Regions from separate parts of the Nonomuraea sp. NPDC048901 genome, predicted to be linked through region 2. Evidence: riboswitches for the same ligand, from Rfam matches in the RefSeq annotation. Region 2 holds a riboswitch; each other region holds the start of a gene.

Region 1 (5,601 bases), on a different contig from region 2:
CGGCCCGGCGGCTCCTGCCCATAGATGCTCCCGGCGTCCGGCGACTGCCCGGCATCGGCCAGCTGCTTCGCCGGTCCCTTGCCATCCGGCATCCAGCCGTAATTCGGCATCCAGCCGTCGTTCGGTACGCGGCCGTCGTTCGGTAGGCGGCCATCATCCGGGACGCGGCTGTCATTCATCATCCGGCCGTCGGAGGGACCGGTCGGCTGATCGCGCATCGGCGTTTCGCCGTCACCCGCCGGTGGCGCGGCGCTCGCCGGGCCGCCGTCCTCCCCAGGCCCGGAATGGTCAGCAGGCCCGGAGGCGTCAGGAGGCCCACAGGCGCCAGGATTCCCGCCATCGGGACCCTCCGGACCGTCCGGATCGTCGTCCTCCGACGTGCTTTCCAGCAGCTCGTCGAGCAGCGACTCGTCCAGCCCCGGAGCGTCGAAGGGGTCGCGCCGCCGCCGATGCGGCAGCGACAGGCGGGCCGCCGCCCGTACATCCTCGGTCGTCACCCTCTCGCGCCCATGCCAGGCGGCATGGGCGATGGCGGCGTTCGCCGTGACCAGGTCGGCTCGCAATCCGTCCACCTCGAACGCCGCGCACACCGTCGCGATCTGCCGCAGGCGCGAGTCGGGCAGCCGCACGCCGGACACCCGGCCGCGAGCCCGAGCGATCCTGGCCGCCAGCGCCGATTCCTCGGCCGCCCACCGGGCCGCGAACTTCTCGGCGTCCGCGTCGAAGGCCAGCCGGCGTCGTACCACCTCGGCGCGTTCCACCGGATCCCTGGACGCCTTCACCTCCACCGTCAGCCCGAAGCGGTCCAGCAACTGCGGCCGCAGCTCACCCTCCTCCGGGTTCATGGTCCCGACCAGCAGGAACCGGGCCGGATGCCGGACCGACACCGACTCCCGCTCCACGTAACAGGTCCCCAGGGCCGCCGCGTCCAGCAGGAGGTCGACCAGGTGGTCGTGCAGCAGGTTCACCTCGTCCACGTACAGGACGCCGCGATGCGCGGCCGCCAGCAGGCCCGGCTCGAACGCCTTCACCCCCTCCGTCAGCGCCCGCTCGACGTCGAGCGAGCCGGCCAGACGGTCCTCCGACGCGCCGACCGGCAGCTCCACCAACGCGGCCGGACGGCGAAGCCCTTGGGCGTCCGGCTCGTGCGGGCCGTCCGGGCACTCGGCGTCGGACGTGGCCGGATCGCAGGCGAACCGGCAGCCGGGCACCACGTTCACCGGGGGAAGCTGGGCGGCCAGCGCGCGCACGATGGTGGACTTGGCGGTGCCCTTCTCACCTCGTACCAGCACACCGCCCACCCGGGGCGAGACGGCGTTGAGCACCAGCGCCAGCTTCAGGTCGTCGAGCCCGACGACGGCGCTGAACGGATACGAGACGATCAAGACAGGACCTTCCGTACGTTCAAGACAGGATCTTCCGGTTGACGTGGGCGACCCGCCAGCCGCCTCGCGTGACGGTCAGTTCGGTGACGGACAGCGGCGCGAGATCGAAACGGGCGGCGCGCAGGGGGTCCAGCCCCAGCGCATGGCCGAGGGCCGCCCGGATGGCGCCCGCGTCGCAGACGGCGACCGCCTCGGGCTCCGCGCGTACCGAGTCGAGCCAGCCGGCCACCCGCGCCGCCAGCACGGCCAGGCTCTCCCCGCCGTGCGGCGCCGCGTCCGGATCCGCCAGCCAGCTCGCCAGCGCGTCCGGCTCCTCCCGCGCGACCCGCCCGTACGGCAGGCCGCGCCACCGGCCGTGATCCGCCTCGGCGAGCGCGGCGACCACGCACGCTTCCCGGCCGAGCGCGGCGGCGGTCTGCCGCGCCGCGACACTGGGAGCGACCCACGCCACCGAGCCGCCCGCCACCGAGCCGCCCGCCACCGAGCCGGTCAGCGCCGAGCCGACCGCCATCGAGTCGGCCACCACCGAAGCCAAGCCGTGTGCTCTGGCCAGGCTCGCCGTGTCGGCGTCCTCATCGGCCAGGGGAAAGCAGGCGGTCCGCATCCCCGGCGTGCTGGCGTGCCGGACGAACAGCACGCCGGCTCAGCCCGGCGAGACGGCAGTCGCGGGTACGGCCGCCGCCCGCCGCGCCGCCCTGTCGCTCACCCACCCGAACAGCACACCGAAGGCCGTCCAGAAGACGAGCTGCGTCCCCAGCGACACGAGCCTGAACTGCCACAGCAACGTGGCAGGAAAGCCCTCGGGCACCTCGTCCACGGTCGGCAGCAGCAGCCACGCGGCGACCACCGGGACCAGGTACGCGACCCCTGCCGTGACCCACCGCGCCCATGGCCCGGCGGTCACCCGGCGCGCGGTCGCCACCGCGATCGCGATCGCGGCCAGGCCGACAAGGATCATCACGACATAGAGGGCGGTCCGGCTGTTGATCGTTTCCGGGTCTCCGACAGCCGGCGGATTGGCCGGATATTTCACGAACGGTACGAGGATCACCGCCCCGAACGCCGACCCGGCGGCGGCGAGCGCCAGCCCGCCCTCCGACCGGGGACCGACCCGGCCCCGCAGACCCGCGTACACCAGGGCGAAGACCCCTCCCACGGCCAGCCCGTACAGGCCGGTGGCGAGGAAGAGCCCGGCCTTCTGGCCTGGCCTGCTGACCAGTTCCTCCTCGCCGTGGTCATGGCCAGGTTCCTGCGCGGCGTGCGCCTGTTCCAGTGCGATGGCACTGTCCACCTGCGGTTCCCCGAAGGCGAAGGCGAAGCCGCCCGCGATCAATCCGGCCAGCAGGCCCAGAAGCAGGCCCCTGACCAGCAGGGTGCGTACCATGCCGAGGTCTAGTGGCAGGGCACGCCGAGCAGGTGACGCCCGTCGTGCATGAGTTCGTGCAGGTACGCACCCGTCTGCGAGATGGCGCCGTTGTCCATCAGCACCAGGTAGGCGACCAGCAGCAGTACCGGTACGGCCAGCAACCACAGCCGCAGACGGGGGAACGGAATGACGGTAGGAGCGGACAGGCCACTCATCAGTGCCTCCTCAGGGATGACGCGTCCCAACAAATGAGGTCACGGAGGCCCAAGCGACCTGGCTCCCGGGATCTACGTCCCGGATACAGTGGCGCGTCCGCACCGGCATCTCACCGGATTTCCCTTGGACAACCGTGAAATCTACCGGAACGTATCCTTTCCTCCCGTTCGCGTCAACACATCGAGGAAGGCTGACGTTGGCGGGGTGAAGCGCGCACGGCTGGTCGCGGGTGCCACTCGCGGCGGGATGGAGCGGAGGTTGAAGGCGTATCGGGCAACGGAGTCGGCGATGGCGTCCGTGTCCACGTCCAGCGCCGTGGCGTTGATGTTGGCGATGGTGTCGCACGCCTGGTGGTAGCAGGCGTCGTAGGCGACCCCGGCCGTCCCGCCGAACAGCGCCGCCTCAGCGGCCGTCTTGATCCCCTCGGCGCCGGTGAAGATGCCGCCGGCCGGGATCCCGACCGCGATGAACGGCCCGTAGTCCGAGCGCCCGTCGAAGTCCGTGCCCACCGTGGGCAGGCCGCGGGAGCCGTAGAACGCCGCCAGTTGCTGCTCGATCTCGGCCGAACCGGGCGGACCGGCGGGGGAGCCGACGTTGTCGGAATTGTCGCCGTCGTACAGCTTGTAGGCGTAGTTCGGCGTGGCCACCATGTCGAAGTTCAAGTACACCCGGATGCGGTCCCGCTGCGCCTGCGACAACGACCCGACGTACTGATCGGAACCGAGCAGCCCGATCTCCTCGGCCGCCCAGAAGGCGAAGCGGACCTTGTTCCTGACCGGGTAGAGCGTCATCTCCTCGGCGACCTCCAGGATCGCCGCGCTGCCCGAGCCGTTGTCGTTGATGCCGGGCCCCGCCGTCACGCTGTCGAGGTGCGCGCCCACCATGACGACATTGCGCGGGTCGCCGAAGCGGGTCTCGGCGATCACGTTGTCCGTGCTGCCGAGTACGAGGTTGGCGTCGACCTTGAGGTGTACGGTCGCGCCCGGCGTGCTCGCGAGTTCGTTGCCCACGGCGAAGTCGGCGAACACCATGGGGATCCCGCCCCGCCACTCGCCGATGTCCAGCGGGAACGCGTCAGTACGACCCGGCTGGCCTTCGTTGAAGATGATGAGCCCGGTCGCACCCGCCGCGGCCGCGTTCTGCACCTTCGTGACGAACGGGCAGGTGCCGCGCTGGACGAGCGCGATACGTCCGGCCACGAACCCGGCGAAGTCCGCCGCTTCGCAGCCACTGGTCGAGGTCGGCGTGGGGGTGGGTGGCAGCGTGAGGTCCACGCCCTGGACCGGCGCGGTCACCTCGCCCGACGGGGAGGGCTGGAAGGTGAAGAAGTCCTCGTTCGGTAGGTACGTTTTCGCGCTCGGCGCGGTGAGCGCCAGCGTCGGCGGGGTGTTCTCGGCCCAGCTCTCGACGAAGTTGATCGGCTGCCGCGTGACCTTGTATCCGGCCTTGCGCAGTTTGTTCGCCACGTAGTCGCGGGAGGCGTCGTAGCCGCTGGTGCCGGTCGCGCGGATGCCGCCGTGGGCGGTGGCGATGTCCTGCAGGGCTCGCAGGTGCTTGGCGACGTTCGTCCCCTTGACCTGCTTGACCAGCAGCTTGGCGAAGACGTCGTCCAGGCCGCCGGCGTTGGCGGGCACGGCCATGGCGATGGTCACGGAGAGCGCGGTGACCAGGATGGTGATGACTCTGCGCATTCGGATTCCCCCTGTGGGACAGGAACGGGAAGGCAGACGATCCCCGAGTCTCGCCGAACGCGAACGTAACCCGGCCCCGTAACCGTTGAAAAGACCCCCAGTTGAAAGACCCCCGGCGCCGCGCTTGGTGCGGAGAGAGGGCGGCCCCGCGTGGTACATGGGACCGCCCCAGGTCAGCGGGCCGGCCGGGATGAGCGGGTCAGCGGACGCGGCTGAACGGGACCGCCCAAGGCCGGCGGGCTAGCGGACGCGGACGAAGACGGGTTGGAGTAGAACCACAGGTCCTGCCACGGGCTCTCCTTGCCGTCGGCCGCCGGCTCCATCTCGTCGGTGCTGGTGCCGCGTACCCGCAGGTAGCTGTCGGTCTGCACGTCGCTCAGCGTGTGCCGGATGACGTAGTCCCGGCCCTGCCGACGCCAGTCGCCCGGGCCGAAGCGCGCCACGACCTTGGTGGTGGGGTTGGTGTCGGCGTCCAGGTTGGCGCTCACGCCGCTCACCTGCCCGGTGATGAGGTCGACGCGCCGCACCTCCGGGCGGTCGCCGTTGCCGTTCTTGCCCTCCAGCGGCCGGAACCGGATCTCGACCTCGACGTCGGTGCGGTTGCGCCGGTTGACCACCAGCGTCTCGCCCACGGTGGCCTGGCGGCCCTGGTTGCCGGCGGTGACGTCGAGAGCGGTGATCAGGTCCCCGGTGGTGACGAAGATGCGGCCGTTGCGCAGGGCGTCCATGATGTCGCCGTAGTCCTGGCGGGCCATCACGTACGTCTTGCTGTACTCGCCCGGCCAGAAGTCCGAACCGCCGCGGGTCCAGTGCACGTGCGAGTCGGAGGTGGCCGTGATCCACCAGTGCCGCCCCTCGCCCAGCAGCGAGTCCCACAGGCCGCCGACCCGCGCGGTCATCTGGTCGAAGCCGCCGTAGGTGGGGTGGTTGCCGTACCCGCCGC
Region 2 (5,601 bases):
TACTGGCAGGCTTCGCAGGTTTCCGGGTTCTCCAAGGAGCAGGCGACGGCGTCGAGCGCGATCGTCGTCTGCGCGATCGTCGTCTGGGCGATCCGGGTGGCCGGGCGTGAGCGCAGGTAGTAGGTGGTCTTCAGGCCCTGCTTCCAGGCATAGGCGTACATCGACGACAGCTTGCCGATCGTCGGGCTGGCCATGAACAGGTTGAGCGACTGCGACTGGTCGATGTACGGCTGACGGGCCGCGGCCAGGTCGATGAGCGCCTTCTGCGGCAGCTCCCAGGCCGTCCGGTACAAGGTCTTGAGGTCATCGGGGATGCCCGCGATGTCCTGGACCGAGCCGTCCGCCCGCTTGAGGTCGTCGCGCATCCGCTGCGTCCACAGCCCGCGAGCCTGGAGGTCGGCCACCAGGTAGCGGTTGACCTGGAGGAACTCCCCCGACAGCGTCTCGCGCTTGAACACGTTGGACACCTGCGGCTCGATGCACTCGTAGCACCCGGCGATGGAGGCGATGGTCGCGGTCGGGGCGATGGCGACCATCAGCGAGTTACGCAGCCCGGTCGCGGCGATCTTCGCGCGCACCTCGTCCCAGCGCGGCGACGCGGCGGCGCCGTAGTGGTCGGGGTGCAAGACGCCGCCCGCCGCCCTGGTCTCCTCGTACGACGGATGCCGGCCGCGCTCGACGGCCAGATCGGCGGAGGTGTCGTAGGCGGCCAGGGCGATCTCCTCGGCGACGCGGGTCGACAGCCCCAGCGCCTCGGGCGAGTCGAACGGCAGCCGGAGCGTGAAGAAGACGTCGGCCAGGCCCATCACGCCGAGCCCGATCGGCCGCCAGCGCTTGTTGGCCGCCTCGGCCTCGGCGGTCGGGTAGAAGCCCAGGTCGATGGTCCGGTCCAGGAAGCGCACCGCCGTACGGACGGTCGCGCGCAGCCGGGCCCAGTCGACGCCCTCGCCGGTCAGGTGGGCGGCGAGGTTGATCGAGCCGAGGTTGCACACCGCCGTCTCGCCGTCGCTGGTGACCTCGAGGATCTCGGTGCACAGGTTGGACAGGTGGATGACGTTCTCGGGCCGGGCCGTCTGGTTGGAGGTGCGGTTGGCGGCGTCCTTGAACGTCATCCAGCCGTTGCCGGTCTGGGCGAGGGTGCGCATCATCCGGCCGTAGAGGGTCCGGGCGGGCAGCTGCCGGGTGTAGCGGCCGTCGGCCTCGTAGGCGCGGTAGGCGCGGGTGAACGCCTCGCCGTACAGGTCGGTGAGGTCGGGGACCTGCTTGGGGTCGAACAGCGACCAGACCTCGTCGGCCTCCACCCGCCGCATGAACTCGTCCGGCACCCAGTTGGCCAGGTTGAGGTTGTGCGTACGCCGGGCGTCCTCGCCCGTGTTGTCGCGCAGCTCCAGGAACTCCTCGACGTCGGCGTGCCAGGTCTCCAGGTAGACACAGGCCGCGCCCTTGCGGCGCCCGCCCTGGTTGACGGCGGCGACGGAGGAGTCGAGCGTGCGCAGCCAGGGCACGATGCCGTTGGAGTGCCCGTTGGTGCCCTTGATGAGGGATCCGCGCGAGCGCACCCGGGTCCACGCGATGCCGATGCCCCCGGCGTACTTCGACAGCCTGGCCACCTGCCCGTAGCGGTCGTAGATCGACTCCAGCTCGTCGCGCGGCGAGTCGAGCAGGAAGCACGACGACAGCTGCGGCCGGCGCGAACCGGAGTTGAACAGCGTCGGCGAGCTCGGCAGGTACGACAGCGTGGACATGAGGCCGTACAGCTCGGCGGCCTCGGCGACCGTCTCCGACAGCCCGCAGGCCACGCGGAGCAGGAAGTGCTGCGGCCGTTCGAGCACGGTCCGCGACTCCGGGTGCCGCAGCAGGTAGCGGTCGTAGACCGTACGCAACCCGAAATACTCGAAGCGGTCGTCCGCCTCGCCGGAGACGAGCGCGTCGAGCTCGGCGGCGTGCGCGCCGACGAAGGCGGCGAGCGAGTCCTGGATCAGCCCGGCGGCGTGGCTGGCGGCGATGGACTCGGAGAAGGTCCGCACGCCGTGCCCGGCCGCCTCGTCGGCGATCTCCTCGGCCAGGAGCCGGGCGGCGATCCGGGAGTTGGCGGGATCGGTGATCACTCGTGCGGCGGCCTCCTCGATCGCCAGCCGCCGGTCGACGGTGGTCGGCTGCCGATCGACGGTGGCCGGCTGGTGATCGGCCGTGGCCGGCTGGTGATCGGCCGTGGCCGGCTGGTGATCGGCCTCAATGATCTGCGTCACGTGCTCTCTCCTCGCGAGCTCATCCCCGTGAGGGCGCGTGAGAGCACGGCGGCCCTGGACTCCACGGCCGCCGACGCCCCCGGCCCTCCCTCGAGGCCATGGACACTTCGATGGGCGGAGCCGGCTGGCTCCCCCAACGTCGCCGGCAGGTCTTCGGGCTCGCGGGCATGGTCGATCATTCCTACTGGCCGTCGCTTCCCGGAGATCTCCAGTGCTCGTGACGGCGGTCGTTCCCGCTCACCGCTGCGGGGCAGCCCCGGAATCGCACCGGGTTCCCTTTTGCTCCGCCCCGAGGGGCGAACCAGCGACGAGCAGAATCCTACATCTAGTGGCCCTTGGCGCAACTACCCCAGCATGTTGTGTCAGCGGTGTCGAGCATGCCCAGATCGCGGAGCACGGCCCTGGTCCTGCCGATCTCCGAGGCCAGCCACTGTTCGAAGTCGTCGCCGCTGAGCGGGATCGAGGTCCATCCCTCCGCCCGGCAGGCCGCCCGCCACGAGTCGGACCCCGTGACCTCGTCGCAGAGCCGGATGGCGACGGCCTTGCCGTCATCGGTCATGCCTTCGGGCCCCACGGCCGCGCACCAGTCGGCGAAGTCCACCCGCACCCCGCACTCCAGCAGGCTCGGCGCCTCGATGCCGTCCACCCGGCGCGCGCTGGAGACGGCGAGCACCCTGACCAGGCCCTTGCCGATGGCGCGGCGCCAGTCCGCGAGCGTGCCGGTCGCCGCGGCGGCCTTGCCGCCGAGGAGCGCGGCCGCGGCCTCCTCGCTGCCGGGAAAACCGGTGTAGTCGACCTGCCGGGTGTCGGCGCCGAGGCCCTTGGCGATCAGCCCGAACAGCAGGTGGTCGGGCTCGCCCTGCGGTCCGCCCGTCAGGGGCGTGCGGTCGGGGTGGGCGACCAGTTGTGCGCCGAACTGGTCGAAGGTGGCGAACTTGGAGTGTGCGGGCACCACCACCACCTCGATCTGGCCGGTGAGCCGGGCCAGCGGCGTGGCGGTGTCGAGCAGCGACAGCCCGTTGTTGAGTTCGGTCGCGGCCAGCGCGGGCAGCCCGGTGACGGTGATCCGGGTGACGGGCGGCGTGCCGGAGACGGGGAAACCGGCGTCGCGGGCGGTTTTGACGAGCGTCTTGGCGACGCGGGCCCAGCGTCCGGCGCCGGGGACGATCGCGAACCGGCCCGAGAGGCCGGCCGCGTTGACGGCGCGTCCGCCGAGGCTCCCCTCCGTGCCACATCCTGTCGCGCAGGCCGCCACCGCCAGGCCGAGCGCGAAGAACCCCCGTCGGCGCATGGCGTCCTCCCCTCGCACCCCATAACTACCCCAGGTCACTGACACTTAACGCACTGTTACACATCAGGGTTGTCATTATCAGGGATCACGAAAAGTCGGGAAGAACTATGATGTTTTCTCGCCCACACCGACGAGCAGGTACGACGGCAGCGAGGGCTCGCTGACCAGCCTGGGCCGGTCGGGACGCCAGTCGGGGGCGTGCACCAGGCCCGGCTCGACCAGCTCGAAGTCCCCGAAGAACGCCCGAATCTCCCTCGGTGTCCGGTCGGTACCCGCCCCGGCCGAGGTGGGCCGGTGGAGCGGCGTGGCGCCCTCCTCGAACCGTCCCCGCGAGGTCGCGTGGGTGAGCACCAGGTAGCTGCCGGGCGCCACCGCCTCGCGCAGCCTGGTCACCATCTTGCCCGGGTCACGGGCGTCCGGGATGAAGTGCAGGATCGAGACCAGCAGCACGCCCACCGGCTCGTTCAGGTCCAGGAAGCGGGACGCCTGCGCCAGCACCTCGTCGGGGTCGAGCAGATCGGCCTGGACGAAGACGGCCCGGCCCGCCTCCTCCAGCAGCGCCCTGGCGTGGGTGGCGACGACCGGGTCGCGATCGACGTAGACGACTTTCGCCTCCGGCGCCACCTCGTGCACGTTGCCCTGGGTCGGCAGCCCGCTGCCCAGATCGAGGAACTGGCGGACGCCCGCGTCCGCCAGGTGGCGGACCGCGCGCTGGAGGAAGGCCCGGTTGGCACGCGCCAGCAGGACGGCTTGCGGGAGCAGCTCCGCAAGCCGGTCGATCGCCTCGCGGTCGACGGCGTAGTTGTCTGTGCCGCCGAGCATGTAATCGTACATTCGTGCGAGATTTGGCGGTTGACCATGAAACTCGGGCACAGTTTCGATCTTAAGTCCTGCCGGTCCGCTTATCACGGGCTATGTGCCTATTGTGGCCGCCGTGTCGTAGCAGTTACTCGACTGTGACGCTCTTAGCCAAATTGCGCGGCTTATCCACATCGCGTTCGAGCGCCACGGCGGCGTGGTACGCCAGCAGCTGCAGCGGGATCGTGAGCAGGATCGGGTCCAGCTCGATCTCGTTCTTCGGCACCACGATGACGTCGTCGGCCAGCTTGGCGTCGGGTTCGCGGTGGCCCACCATGAGCACCTTGCCGCCGCGGGCGCGGATCTCGCCGAGCGTGGTGAGGTTCTTGTCGAGCAGTTCGTCGTCGGGGACGATCGCCACCGTCGGCATCTCGGGGCCGATGAGGGCGAGCGGCCCGTGCTTGAGCTCGCTGGCCGGATAGGCCTCGGCGTGGACGTACGAGATCTCCTTGAGCTTCTGCGCGCCTTCGCGGGCCACGGGATAACCGCGGACCCGGCCGACGAACATCATGCTCGGATAGTTCGCGTACTTCTTCGCCAGCTCGGCGATCTTGTCGCCCTGCGCCAGGATCTCCTCGATCTGGCCGGGCAGCCTGCGCAGGCCCTCGCAGACGCGGCGGCCATCGGCGGGCGAGAGGTCGTGCACCCGGCCGAAGTGCAGCGCGAGCAGCGCGAACGCCAGCGACGTCGAGGTGAACGCCTTGGTCGAGGCGACCGAGACCTCGGGCCCGGCGTGCAGGTAGATACCGCCGTCGACCTCGCGGGCGATGGCGCTGCCGACCGCGTTGACGATGCCGATGACCCGGCCGCCCTTGCGCTTGAGCTCCTGTACGGCCGCGAGCGTGTCGTAGGTCTCGCCCGACTGGCTGATCGCGACGTAGAGCGTGTCGGGGTCGACGACCGGGTTGCGGTAGCGGAACTCACTGGCCGGCTCGGCGTCGGCCGGGATGCGGGCCAGCTCCTCGATCAGCTGCGCGCCGATCTGGCCGGAGTAGTAGGCCGAGCCGCAGCCGATGATCTTCACCCGGCGGAAGGAGCGGGTCTCGCGGGCGTCCATGTTCAGGCCGCCCAGGTGCGCGATGTGGAAGCGCTCGTCGAGGCGGCCGCTCATGGTGCGCGAGACCGTGTCGGGCTGCTCGGAGATCTCCTTGAGCAGGTAGTGCTCGTAGCCGCCGGTGTCGTAGTGCCCGGCGTCCCAGTCGA
Region 3 (5,601 bases), on a different contig from region 2:
TTCGTGGTGGAGACGACGGGCGGGGGCGGAATGGGCTCCCCGTACGAGCGGGACCGCGAAGCGGTGCTCGCCGACCTCGACGCGGGCCACGTCACGGAACGCGGCGCCCAGGAGGACTACGGCCTCACCCGCTGATCCAGCGGCTGCGGACGTCCACTCTTCCCCGCCCCCGGATCCCACCGAAGGTGGCATCCCTCCACAAGGACACCAACCTCCACGGCCCGTCACAGGAGATCGAGGCGGTCGTGGGACGAACCACCCCGGGGGACCATCGTCCTAGCTCCGGGGGCGCCAGGAGGCAGCGCCCTGGTGGACGGCGGAGTGGACGGCGCGGGCCAGGCGGGCGCCCCAGGTCGAGCGCGGGCCGCCGAAGAGCTCCTGCTGCCCCTCAACGCGTACGGCCAGGCACAGGGCGTCCGAGGCGGTACCGGTGCACGGGAAGCCCGCCTCGATCAGCGCCTGCGACTTGGCCTCCGTCATCGTCATCACGGCGTTGACCAGGGCGGCGTCGGTCATCGCGACCGGCACCACGGCCATCAGGTTGATCGTCCCCACGGGCGGCGCGGGGGTGGCGAGCATCGGGGCCAGTTCGGGGTCGGTGGCGCCCTCGGGGGCGGCCGCCCAGGTGGGGACGCGTAACCCGACCGTCGCCACGACCTCCGCGCCGCCGTCCACCGACCGCGCGTAACGCTCCACCGAGGCGGCGGTCATCATCCCCACCCCGCTGCCATCAGGCCCGAGATCGAGCAGGTGCTCGACCGGGTCCATCCGCGAGTAGCCCGCCACGACCTGCGCGTTCAGCACCCACGTACGCTCCCCGATCCCCCCGCCCAGCAGCGCCGACGAGATCATCCGCCACCCCGGCCCGAACTCCCACAGCAGCGACCCGAGCCGCGCTCCGTCCTCGACCCGATACGTCAGCTCCACGAAACCCCCTTCAGGACAACGCCCTCGACCCGGTAGGCCACCAGATCCCCTTCAGGACGACATCCTCGACCCGATAGGCCGACGCCACTTTCACGAGACACCCCTGACCAGGTGCACCACGGGCCGGCCTCCGGGACCCGGCGCGATCTCCACCCGGGCGTCGAAGTGGGTGCCGACCAGCGCCTCCGTGAGCACCTGTCCCGGCCGCCCGGCAGCGATGGCCCGGCCGCCGGCGAGCAGGAGGAGCCGGTCGGCGTACTGGCCGGCGAGGGTCAGGTCGTGCAGCGTCGTCACCACGGTCAGCTCGTCGGCGAGCCTGAGCCGGTCGACCAGTTCCAACACCTGCTGCTGGTGCCCGAGGTCGAGCGCGGTCGTTGGCTCGTCGAGCAGGAGCGCGGGCGCCTCCTGGGCCAGTGCCCTGGCCAGGACCACCCGCTGCCGTTCGCCACCGGACAGCTCCCCCAGCCGGCGCGCGGCGAACTCGGTGAGGTCGAGGCGTTCGAGCACGGACCTGGTGACCTCCTTGTCGTGGCGGCTCTCGCTGCCGAGGTAGGGGATGTACGGGGTGCGGCCGAGCAGGGCGTAGTCGTACACAGTGATGTCGGGTGGCAGCGAGGGCGTCTGGGGGGCGTAGGCGACCAGCCTGGCCCGGTCCCTGGGCCTGAGCGTGTTCGCGGCCCGGCCGCCGACGGTGACGTCGCCCCGGTGGGCGACGACGCCCATGACGGCCTTGAGCAGGGTGGACTTTCCGGCGCCGTTCGGGCCGATGATCGCCAGCCATTCGCCGCGCCGTACGGAGAGGTCGACGTCGCTGAGCACCTCGCGCTCACCGAGCCGTACGGACAGGCCGCTCGTCTCGATCATCCGGGCCGGCCGGGCCGTGTCGGCGGTCATGTGGCGGTCTGCCGGGTCATGCGCAGGACCGCCACGAAGAACGGCGCGCCGACGAACATGGTGACCACCCCGATGGGCAGTTCGGCGGGGGCGATGACGGTGCGCGCGACCAGGTCGGCGAGCACGAGGAAGGCGGCGCCGCCGATCAGCGACAGTGGCAGCACGATCCGGTAGGAGCCGCCCGCCAGCCGTCTGACCACGTGCGGGATGACGATGCCGACGAACCCGATGAGCCCGCTCACCGCCACGGCCGCCGCGGTGGCCAGGGAGGCGGCGAGCAGTACCGCCAGCCGTACCCGCCCGGCGCGGACGCCGAGGCTGGTGGCCTCCTCGTCCCCCACCGAGAGCACGTCCAGCATCCGCCCGTGCGCGAGCAGCAGCACGGCCGAGACGGCGGCGTACGGCAGGACCAGCCAGAACTGGTCCCACCCGCCGCCCACGTCGCCCAGGATCCAGGAGTAGATGCGCTGCAACTGCTCGACCTTGAACTGCTGGATGAACGTCTGGATCGCGGTCAGGAACGAGGTGACGGCCACCCCGGCGAGCACCAGCGTGGCGGTGCCGCCCGAGCGCCCGGCGGTGTTGCCGAGCACGTACGCGAGGAACACCCCGCCGACCGCACCCGCGAAGGCGGCCACCGGGATGCCGACGGCCGGGGTCGGCACGAGCACGATGACCACGGTGGTGGTCAGCCCGGCTCCGGCCGCGGCGCCCAGCAGGTAGGGGTCGGCCAGCGGGTTGCGGAACACCCCCTGGTAGCCGGCCCCCGCGATGGCCAGCAGTCCGCCGACCACGGCCGCCACCAGCACTCTGGGCAGCCGCAGCTCGAACAGCAGCCCCTGCTCCACGGGGGCCAGCCCCGAGTCCACGTGTACGTACGGCAGCCAGTCGAGCGCCTGGAGCACCACCTGCCACGGCGAGATGTCGGCGGCCCCGCCGAGCAGCCCGGCGACCATGGAGACGGCGAGCACGGCCAGCGCGCCCGCCGTCCACATCGGTCTGGACCTCACTGGCGGGTGGCCGCCTTGCCGACGGCGTCGCTGATGGTCTGTGCCAGGTCGACGACCCGCGGGCCCCAGCGCGAGGCGATGTCGTCGTCGAGCTGGATCACCTGGTCACCCTTGACGGCCGACAGTCCCTTCCAGCCGGGGCGCTTGGCCAGCGTGTCCTTGCTCTGCTGGCAGCACTTCACGTCCGCCAGGAAGATCAGGTCCGGGTCTGCCTGGGCGACGAACTCCGCCGACAGCTTGGGGTAGCCGCCCGCCGGGTCCGGCGCCTTGTCGGCGATGTTGGTGAGGCCGAACATGGCGTAGATCTGCCCGATGAACGTGCTGGACGTCGCCGCGTAGGGGGTCTGGTCGAGTTCGTGGTAGTAGGTGAGCTTCTTGTCCTTGGGGGCGTTCGCCGAGAGCTTGTCGAGGGACGTCTTCATGCCAGTCACGACTTGTCCGGCCTTTTCGGTGTTGCCGGTGGCGGCGCCGAGGTCGGTGATCTCGTCGTACGCCTCGTCGAGCTTGGTGGCGGCGGGCTCCAGGAGGACCGGCACGTTCACCTTGCCCAGCTTGGCGACGATGCCGTCGATGTCGTTGGAGACGATCACCAGGTCGGGCTTCTGGGCGACGATGGCCTCGACGTTCGGCTTGAAGCCGGACAGGTCGGTCTTGGGGACACCGGCCGGGTAGTTGGACTGGTCGTCCACCGCGATGACCTGGGGGCCCGCGCCGATGGCGAAGAGCGTCTCGGTATGGCTGGCGGAGAGCGAGACGATCCGCTCCGGCTTTTTGGCGATGCTGACCTTGCCGTTGCCCGCCTCGACCGTCACGGGGAAGGCGGCGGAGCTGGTCGAGCCGGTCGTGCCGGTGGGGCTCGCGGGTGACGGGGTGGTGGTAGTGCTGGTCTGACCACATCCGGCCAGAACGAGCGTTCCCAGCAGCGCGCCCGCGAAGGCCGTGCGTACGGGCCTCACGAGAAGTCCTTTCACACTGTCGGAACCGAGAGACCCGCTTGAGAGCGACGGATCACCCTTTTCCACGAGGGTTGATGACGTCAGCGCGGAGGCAGGCGACCTGGCTATGACAGTTGCGGGACAGCGCCGGACTCGCACCGGACTTCGCTGCAACTCTGCGCGTCGGACAGACGCTATCAATGCGCCAGATGCGCGTTAAGTCAAGGGGTGCCCAATTGGGCTTCCGCCTCGGCGATGATCTCTTGCAACCTGAGCCCGTGGGCCGCGTCCAGCGGGTGGCCGCCGCCCTGGCGTACGGTCCGCGCGAACTCCTCGGCGATGGTCTCGAACGGATCGTCGTCATCACTGGGCAGCAGCGTCGCGCTGCCCGTCCTGCCGTACACCGCGACGCTGGCCGGCGGCAGGTCACCGGCGGCGGCCATGCACAGCGACGCCTCGCTGGCCGCGCCGCCCTCGTGATCGAGCAGCAGTCCGGTCCAGCCGAGCGGGTTGCCGTGCGCGCGCACGCCGGTCACCCGGCCGAGCGCGGCGTCGAGCAGGTCGACCACGTGCGGCCCGACGTCCAGGAGCGCCCCGCGCTCGAGCCGCCACGGGGTGCCGAAGAGGTGGCCGCCCAGCAGGACATCGGAGATGTTCGCGGCGTGACCGCCGAACGCCTCGATTTCCGCGCAGCGCGCCAGGAACTCCCTGACCTGCTTCATATAACGCATGCTGAGCACCATCTGGGAGGCCACACCGGCCTCACGCACGGCATCGGCGAGCCGCCGCGCGTTCTCCAGCGAGTCGGCGAGCGGCTTCTCCAGCAACAACGCCTTCCCGGCCTTCGCCGCGCGCACCCCCAATTCGGCCTGTACGCCCGGCGGCACGCAGAACGCCACGGCCTCGCACGCCTCGAACAACTCCTCGACCCGCTCGAACACCGGCGCCCCCAGCCGAGCGGCAGCCTCCGGACGCCGAGCCCACACGCCGGCGAACCGGAGATGCGGGCTGTTGACCAGCATGGGCGCATGCGCGCGCTCCGCCCACGGCCCCGCCCCGACCAACCCGACCGACACCGGCTCCATTCATCCCCCTTGATCCGCCACAACCCTAATGCGGTTCCTAGGAATGTTCTCCGGGTATCCGGGCTTCCGCTCCCCCGCAGGGGTGTCCGCTCCGAGGGACTCCTGCCACGACAAACCGTCACAGGGATCGAGACAGTCGTGTGACGGACCGCTCCGGGGAATTCCGGTGGTCACCCCGCCGCGTCGCGCCATTGGCGCAGGGCGTGTTCAGGGCGGTGGGCCACCGTGCCGGAGTCGATGACGATGGTCTGTCCCGTGATGCACCGGGACTCAGCCGAGGCGAGGAAGGCGACGAGGTCGGCCACGTCGTCCGGGGTGCAGGCCCAGGGCAGCAGCCGTTCGGCCGCCTTGTCGGCCAGCCGCTCCCGGCCGAGGGCCTGCGCGGCCGCGTCGGTCAGGACCAGTGCGGGCGCGATGGCGTTGCAGCGGATGCCGCGCGAGCCGTACTTGGTGGCCACATAGCGCACGAAACCGGTCAGCGCCGCCTTCGAGGTGCCGTACGCGACGTGCGCGACGTCGCCCAGCAGGCCCGAGACCGACGAGGTGACGACGAACGCGCCGCCGTCGGCCATCACGGGGGCCGCGTGCTTGACCATGAGCAGGCAGCCGCGCAGGTTCACCGCCATCGTGCGGTCCCATACGGCGACGTCGAGGTCCTCGAGGTCGCGGTCGCGGCCGTAGGTGCCGGGGTCGAGCGCGGCCGCGTTGGAGTGGACGATATCCAGGCGGCCGAACGAGGCGAGCAGGTCA
Region 4 (5,601 bases), on a different contig from region 2:
GTGCAGGACGTGGTCGAGCTCGTCGGTCGTCCGGGCCAGGCGCGGGACCACCTCCGTGGCGGCGAACGCGAGCACCCGCGTGACGAGCTCGCGCCGATCGGCGGGCAGCGTGCGAGCGACCTCCTCGGCCGCCTCCGGTGCCCAGCCTCGCTCCTCCATCGCCTCGACCAGGGCACGAGCGGTCGCCTCGGCCCGGTCCGCCTCGGCCAGCCCCGCCGTGCCGTCCTCGGCCAGGCCGAGCGCCTCACGTAAGCCGGGCAGGGTCTCGCGGCCCGACCACATCTGCCTGGCGCGCAGCATGGCCAGCACCAGGTCCACCCTGACCTGCCCGGCCGGCGCCTGGCCGAGCACGTGCAGGCCGTCGCGGATCTGCGCGTCCTTCACCTCGCAGAGCCAGCCGTCCACGTGCAGGATGAAGTCGTCGAACTCGGTGTCGTGCGGCCGATCGGCCAGCCCGAGGTCGTGGTCGAGCCGGGCGGCCTGGATCAGTGTCCAGATCTGGGCGCGGATCGCCGGGAGCTTGGCCGGGTCCATGGCGGCGATGGTGGCGTGCTCGTCCAGGAGCTGTTCCAGCCGGGCGATGTCGCCGTACGTCTCCGCCCGCGCCATCGGCGGCACCATGTGGTCCACCAGCACCGCGTGCGCCCGCCGCTTGGCCTGGGTGCCCTCGCCCGGATCGTTGACCAGGAACGGGTAGATCAGCGGCAGGTCGCCGATGGCCGCGTCGGTGCCGCACGAGGCGGACATGCCGGCCGACTTGCCCGGCAGCCATTCCAGGTTGCCGTGCTTTCCCACGTGCACCATCGCGTGCGCGCCGAACTCGGCCGACAGCCAGCGGTAGGCGGCCAGGTAGTGGTGGCTGGGCGGCAGGTCGGGGTCGTGGTAGATGGCGATCGGGTTGTCGCCGAAGCCGCGTGGCGGCTGGACCATGACCACCACGTTCCCGGCGCGCAGCGCCGCCAGGACGATGTCGCCGTCATGGACGAACAGCTCGCCGGGCGGGGGTCCCCAGTGCCGCTCGATCCCGGTGCGCAGGCCGGCGGGGAGTGTGCGGTACCAGCGTTCGTAGGAGGCGGCGGAGATGCGTACCGGGTTGCCCGCCAGGTGCTCCTCGGTCAGCCAGTCCTGATCCTGGCCGCCCGCGGCGATGAGCGCGTGGATGAGCGCGTCGCCGTCCTGCTCGACCACGCCGGGGAAGCCCTCGCCCAGGTCGTAGCCCGCTTCGGCGAGCCGGGCCAGCAGCCGTACGGTGCTGGCGGGGGTGTCCAGGCCGACGGCGTTGCCCACGCGCGAGTGCTTGGTCGGGTACGCCGACAGCATCACCACCAGCCGCCGCCCGCCGGGCGGGGTGTGGCGCAGCAGCCCGTGGCGTACGGCGATGCCCGCCACCCGCGCGGCCCGCTCCGGGTCGGCGACATAGACGGTCAGCCCGTCCGGATCGATCTCCTTGAAGGAGAACGGCACCGTGATGATCCGCCCGTCGAACTCGGGGATGGCCACCTGCGAGGCGGCGTCCAGCGGCGACAGGCCGTCGTCGTTGTCCTCCCACGCCTTCCTGGACGTGGTCAGGCACAGACCTTGCAGGATCGGCACGTCGAGCGCGGCCAGCGCGCCCACGTCCCACGCCTCGTCGTCCCCGCCCGCACCCGCCGTCGCGGGACGCGAGCCGCCCGCCGCCAGCACGGTCACCACCAGCGCGTCGGCGGCCCGCAGGGTCTCCAGCAGCTCGGGTTCGGCGGTGCGCAACGAGGAGCAGAACACCGGCAGCGCCTGCCCGCCCGCCTCCTCGACGGCGGCGCAGAGCGTCTCGACGAAGGCCGTGTTGCCCGCCATGTGGTGCGCCCGGTAGTAGAGCACCCCGATCACGGGCCCCTGGTGTGACCGTGCCTCGCGCTCCAGCCGCCCCCAGGACGGCGTGGGCGCCGGCGGCGCGAACCCGCGCCCGGTCAGCAGGACGGTGTCGGACAGGAAGGCGTGCAGCTCGGTCAGGTTGGCGGGCCCGCCGTGCGCCAGGTACGCGTGCGCGTCGGCGCAGACGCCGCCGCTCACCGTGGACAGCTCCATCAGCTCGGCGTCCGGCGCCTGCTCGCCGCCCAGCACCACGACCGGACGGGGCCCGGCCAGCAGCGCGTCGAGCCCCTCCTGCCAGGCTCGGCGACCGCCGAGCAGCCGTACGACGACCAGGTCGGCCCCCTCCAGCAGGCCGGGCAGATCGTCGGGGTCGAGCCGGGCGGGGTTGCCCAGACGGTAGGCGGCGCCACAGGCACGCGCGCTCAGCAGGTCGGTGTCGGAGGTGGAGAGCAGCAGGACGGTATGGCTGTCGCCAGGCACGGCACGATCCTCCCTCGGGGTCCTCGCCCCGGTCGTGGGTGTCGCGACGGCAGGAGTCTCCTGGCTCCCGGATCAGCGCTCACCCCGGCCTTCCCACCCGTTGCCGGGCAGTGGCCTGCGGTGGGGTTCGCTCCCCGGTCACAGTGGCGGGACCGCGCCGGATTCGCACCGGCTTCCTCCCTTTGCCATCGCCTACCCAGGAGCCTACGGCAGGAGCAACCTCCACCAGAAGTGGCGTTACCATCCTCATCGTGTCCATAGCCGACTTTTCCGGACGGGTCCGGCCCGACGCCTGTCCGGGAGCGCTCCAGGTGCACGAGGCCGCCGACGGCCCGCTGGCCCGGGTCCGCCTGCCCGGCGGCGCGGTCTCCGGCGTCCAGCTCCGCGAGCTGGCGGCCTGCGCGGCGGAGCTGGGCTCCGGGGTGGTCGAGCTCACGTCGCGGGCGAACGTACAGGTGCGGGGCCTGCGCGCGCCGGCCGTCTTCGCCGAACGGATCGCCGCCGCCGGGCTGCTGCCCTCGGCCGCGCACGAACGGGTACGCAACATCGTCGCCTCGCCGCTCGGCGGCCGCGGTCCTGCGGGTTTGGTGGACACGCAACCCCTGGTCGAGGCCCTGGACCTGGCGCTGTGCGCGCGGACCCGGCTGGCCGGGCTGCCGGGGCGCTTCCTGTTCGCGCTGGACGACGGCACAGGTGACATGCGGCAGCTGGCCGCCGATGTCACTCTCGTGCCTGCGGCAGTGGATGGGGACGCCTGGGCGGCACTGCCCGACAGCGCGGTGGCGGGCGGTGACGCCTGGGTGTCACTGCTGCTGGCGGGCGTGGACACCGGGCTTGTCGTGCCTCGTGACGCGGCGGTCGGGCAGATGATCGCCGCCGCCGAGGCGTTCCTCGACGAACGGGAGCGCGGGCTTTCCGATCGTGACCGGGGCGCGTGGCGGATCGCGGAGTTGGCGGACGGTCCCGCCCGAATCGCCGCCCACCTCGGCGTTGCGGGCGAGCGTGCGACGACCGCTCTGGACGCATCCTCTCCCCGCTCGGCCCATCGTCCCGGACCTGTCGATCAGCGGGACGGCCGCGTGGCGCTGGAGGCCGTGGTGCCGCTCGGGCGGCTGTCCGCCGCTCAGGTACGCGCTGTCGCCGACACCGCCGACGACGGCGGGGCGGTTCCTGTACGGCTGACGCCGTGGCGGACGGTCGTCCTGCTGGACCTGTCCCCCGCCGCGGCCGAGACGGCGGTGCGGCAGCTGTCCGCGGCCGGGCTGGTGACCGATCCGGCGTCGCCCTGGGTCGGGGTGAGCGCCTGCACCGGACGTCCCGGCTGCGCCAAGTCGCTGGCGGACGTGCAGGAGGACGTACGGCGGTGGGTGGCGACCCTGGACGCGCCCGCTGCGACGCCGGTGCATTGGGCAGGTTGCGAGCGGCGCTGCGGGCTGCCCCGCGGCCGGGTGGTCCAAATGGTGGCCACCGCCGACGGCTACGAGGAACGGCCGCTTTGATGGCGGTCAGCTTCGACCGATACGAGGAAAGGCAGCAGTGACCGACTACCTGCGCGACGGCGCCGAGATCTACCGGCGCTCGTTCGCGACCATCCGTGCCGAGGCCGACCTCACCGGGATGCCCCCGGATGTGGCCCAGGTGGCGGTGCGGATGATCCACGCGTGTGGCATGACCGACCTCGTCGCCGACCTGGACTGGTCGCCTTCGGTGGTCGTCCGGGCCCGCGCGGCGCTGCGGCGCGGCGCGCCCGTGCTGTGCGACGCGCAGATGGTCGCCTCCGGCGTCACCAGGCGCAGGCTGCCCGCCGGCAACGACGTGGTGTGCACTCTGGGCGAGCCAGGCGTGCCGGAGCTGGCCGAACGCCTCGGCACCACACGCAGCGCCGCCGCCCTGGAGCTGTGGCGCGACCGGCTGGACGGCGCCGTGGTGGCGATCGGCAACGCCCCGACCGCCCTGTTCCGGCTGCTCGAACTGGTCGCCGACGGGGCCGGCAGGCCGGCGGCGGTGCTCGGCGTGCCGGTCGGCTTCATCGGCGCGGCCGAGTCCAAGCGGGCCCTGGCGGACAGCGACCTGGAATACCTGGTGGTGCACGGGCGCCGCGGCGGCAGTGCGATGACGGCGGCGGCGGTCAACGCCATCGCGAACGAGACGGAGTGACGGCGATGACGGGACGGATGTACGGGGTCGGACTGGGCCCGGGAGACCCTGAGCTGGTCACGGTCAAGACGGCCCGGCTGATCGGCGAGGCGGACGTGATCGCGTACCACGCCGCCAGGCACGGCCGCAGCATCGCCCGCTCGATCGCGCTGCCGTACCTGCGGGAGGGGCAGATCGAGGAGCTGCTGCTGTACCCGCTGACCACGGAGACCACCGACCACCCCGGCGGCTACCAGGGCGCGCTGGACGACTTCTACGCCGACTGCGCCGAACGGCTGGCCGCCCACCTGGACGCGGGCCGGACCGTGGTCGTGCTGAGCGAGGGCGACCCGCTGTTCTACGGCTCCTACATGCACATGCACAAGCGGCTGGCCCACCGCTATCCGACCGAGGTGGTGCCGGGCGTGACCTCGGTCAGCGCCGCCTCCGCCGTACTGGGGCGGCCGCTGGTGGAGCGGGACGAGGTGCTGACCGTACTGCCCGGCACGCTGCCCGCCGAGGTGCTGGCCGAGCGGCTGCGCGGCACCGACTCGGCGGCGGTGCTGAAGCTGGGCAGGACGTTCGAGAACGTCCGCGACGCCCTGGCCGAGGCCGGGCGGCTGGACGACGCCTGGTACGTCGAGCGCGCCACCATGGGCGCCGAACGCGTCGCGCCGCTCAAGGACGTGGACGCCGACGGCGTTCCGTACTTCTCGCTGGCCCTGCTCGCCAGCCCGGCCGAGCGCACCTTCGTCCCCGAGCCCTCATCGACCGAGGGGCGCGGCGAGGTGACCGTCGTCGGTCTCGGCCCGGCCGGGCGTCCGTGGCTCACGCCGGAGGCGCAGGAGGCCCTCGCCGCGGCCACCGACCTGGTCGGCTACGGCCCGTACGTGGACCGGGTGGCGCCCAACCCGCGCCAGCGCCGCCACCGAACCGACAACCGGGTCGAGGCCGAACGCGCCAGGCACGCGCTGGAGCTGGCCGCTGCGGGCGCGCGGGTGGCCGTGGTGTCCTCCGGCGATCCCGGGGTGTTCGCCATGGCGAGCGCGGTGCTGGAGGAGGCGGCGGCCGGGTTCCCCGACGTGCCGGTGCGGATCGTGCCCGGCCTGACGGCCGCGCAGGCGGTGGCCAGCA

What was found. A riboswitch is a leader RNA that binds a small molecule or an ion and turns the genes downstream of it on or off. The one in region 2 is predicted to bind cobalamin.
Region 1: linked by a shared signal. The riboswitch ahead of AB0C30_RS55600 (CbtB-domain containing protein) and the one ahead of AB0C30_RS31080 (ribonucleoside-diphosphate reductase subunit alpha) in region 2 are both predicted to bind cobalamin.
Region 3: linked by a shared signal. The riboswitch ahead of AB0C30_RS54990 (ABC transporter substrate-binding protein) and the one ahead of AB0C30_RS31080 (ribonucleoside-diphosphate reductase subunit alpha) in region 2 are both predicted to bind cobalamin.
Region 4: linked by a shared signal. The riboswitch ahead of cobN (cobaltochelatase subunit CobN) and the one ahead of AB0C30_RS31080 (ribonucleoside-diphosphate reductase subunit alpha) in region 2 are both predicted to bind cobalamin.

Annotation. Positions count from the first base shown of each region.
Region 1 is NZ_JBEZFW010000033.1:24,033-29,633, forward strand. It holds gene AB0C30_RS55585 (VWA domain-containing protein) at 1-1,385, opposite strand, end outside; gene AB0C30_RS55590 (histidine phosphatase family protein) at 1,405-2,022, opposite strand; gene AB0C30_RS55595 (CbtA family protein) at 2,029-2,769, opposite strand; gene AB0C30_RS55600 (CbtB-domain containing protein) at 2,778-2,966, opposite strand; cobalamin riboswitch at 3,001-3,130, opposite strand; gene AB0C30_RS55605 (M28 family metallopeptidase) at 3,108-4,658, opposite strand; gene AB0C30_RS55610 (hypothetical protein) at 4,832-5,601, opposite strand, start outside.
Region 2 is NZ_JBEZFW010000009.1:272,170-277,770, reverse strand. It holds gene AB0C30_RS31080 (ribonucleoside-diphosphate reductase subunit alpha) at 1-2,249, opposite strand, end outside; cobalamin riboswitch at 2,376-2,570, opposite strand; gene AB0C30_RS31075 (tripartite tricarboxylate transporter substrate-binding protein) at 2,575-3,540, opposite strand; gene AB0C30_RS31070 (SAM-dependent methyltransferase) at 3,646-4,413, opposite strand; gene glmS (glutamine--fructose-6-phosphate transaminase (isomerizing)) at 4,487-5,601, opposite strand, start outside.
Region 3 is NZ_JBEZFW010000031.1:86,216-91,816, reverse strand. It holds gene AB0C30_RS55010 (hydantoinase B/oxoprolinase family protein) at 1-135, shown strand, start outside; gene AB0C30_RS55005 (adenosylcobinamide amidohydrolase) at 277-927, opposite strand; gene AB0C30_RS55000 (ABC transporter ATP-binding protein) at 1,018-1,821, opposite strand; gene AB0C30_RS54995 (iron ABC transporter permease) at 1,818-2,816, opposite strand; gene AB0C30_RS54990 (ABC transporter substrate-binding protein) at 2,828-3,787, opposite strand; cobalamin riboswitch at 3,860-3,980, opposite strand; gene AB0C30_RS54985 (Gfo/Idh/MocA family oxidoreductase) at 3,988-4,851, opposite strand; gene AB0C30_RS54980 (SDR family oxidoreductase) at 5,022-5,601, opposite strand, start outside.
Region 4 is NZ_JBEZFW010000033.1:14,432-20,032, reverse strand. It holds gene cobN (cobaltochelatase subunit CobN) at 1-2,331, opposite strand, end outside; cobalamin riboswitch at 2,366-2,554, opposite strand; gene cobG (precorrin-3B synthase) at 2,583-3,830, shown strand; gene AB0C30_RS55560 (precorrin-8X methylmutase) at 3,868-4,488, shown strand; gene cobJ (precorrin-3B C(17)-methyltransferase) at 4,494-5,601, shown strand, end outside.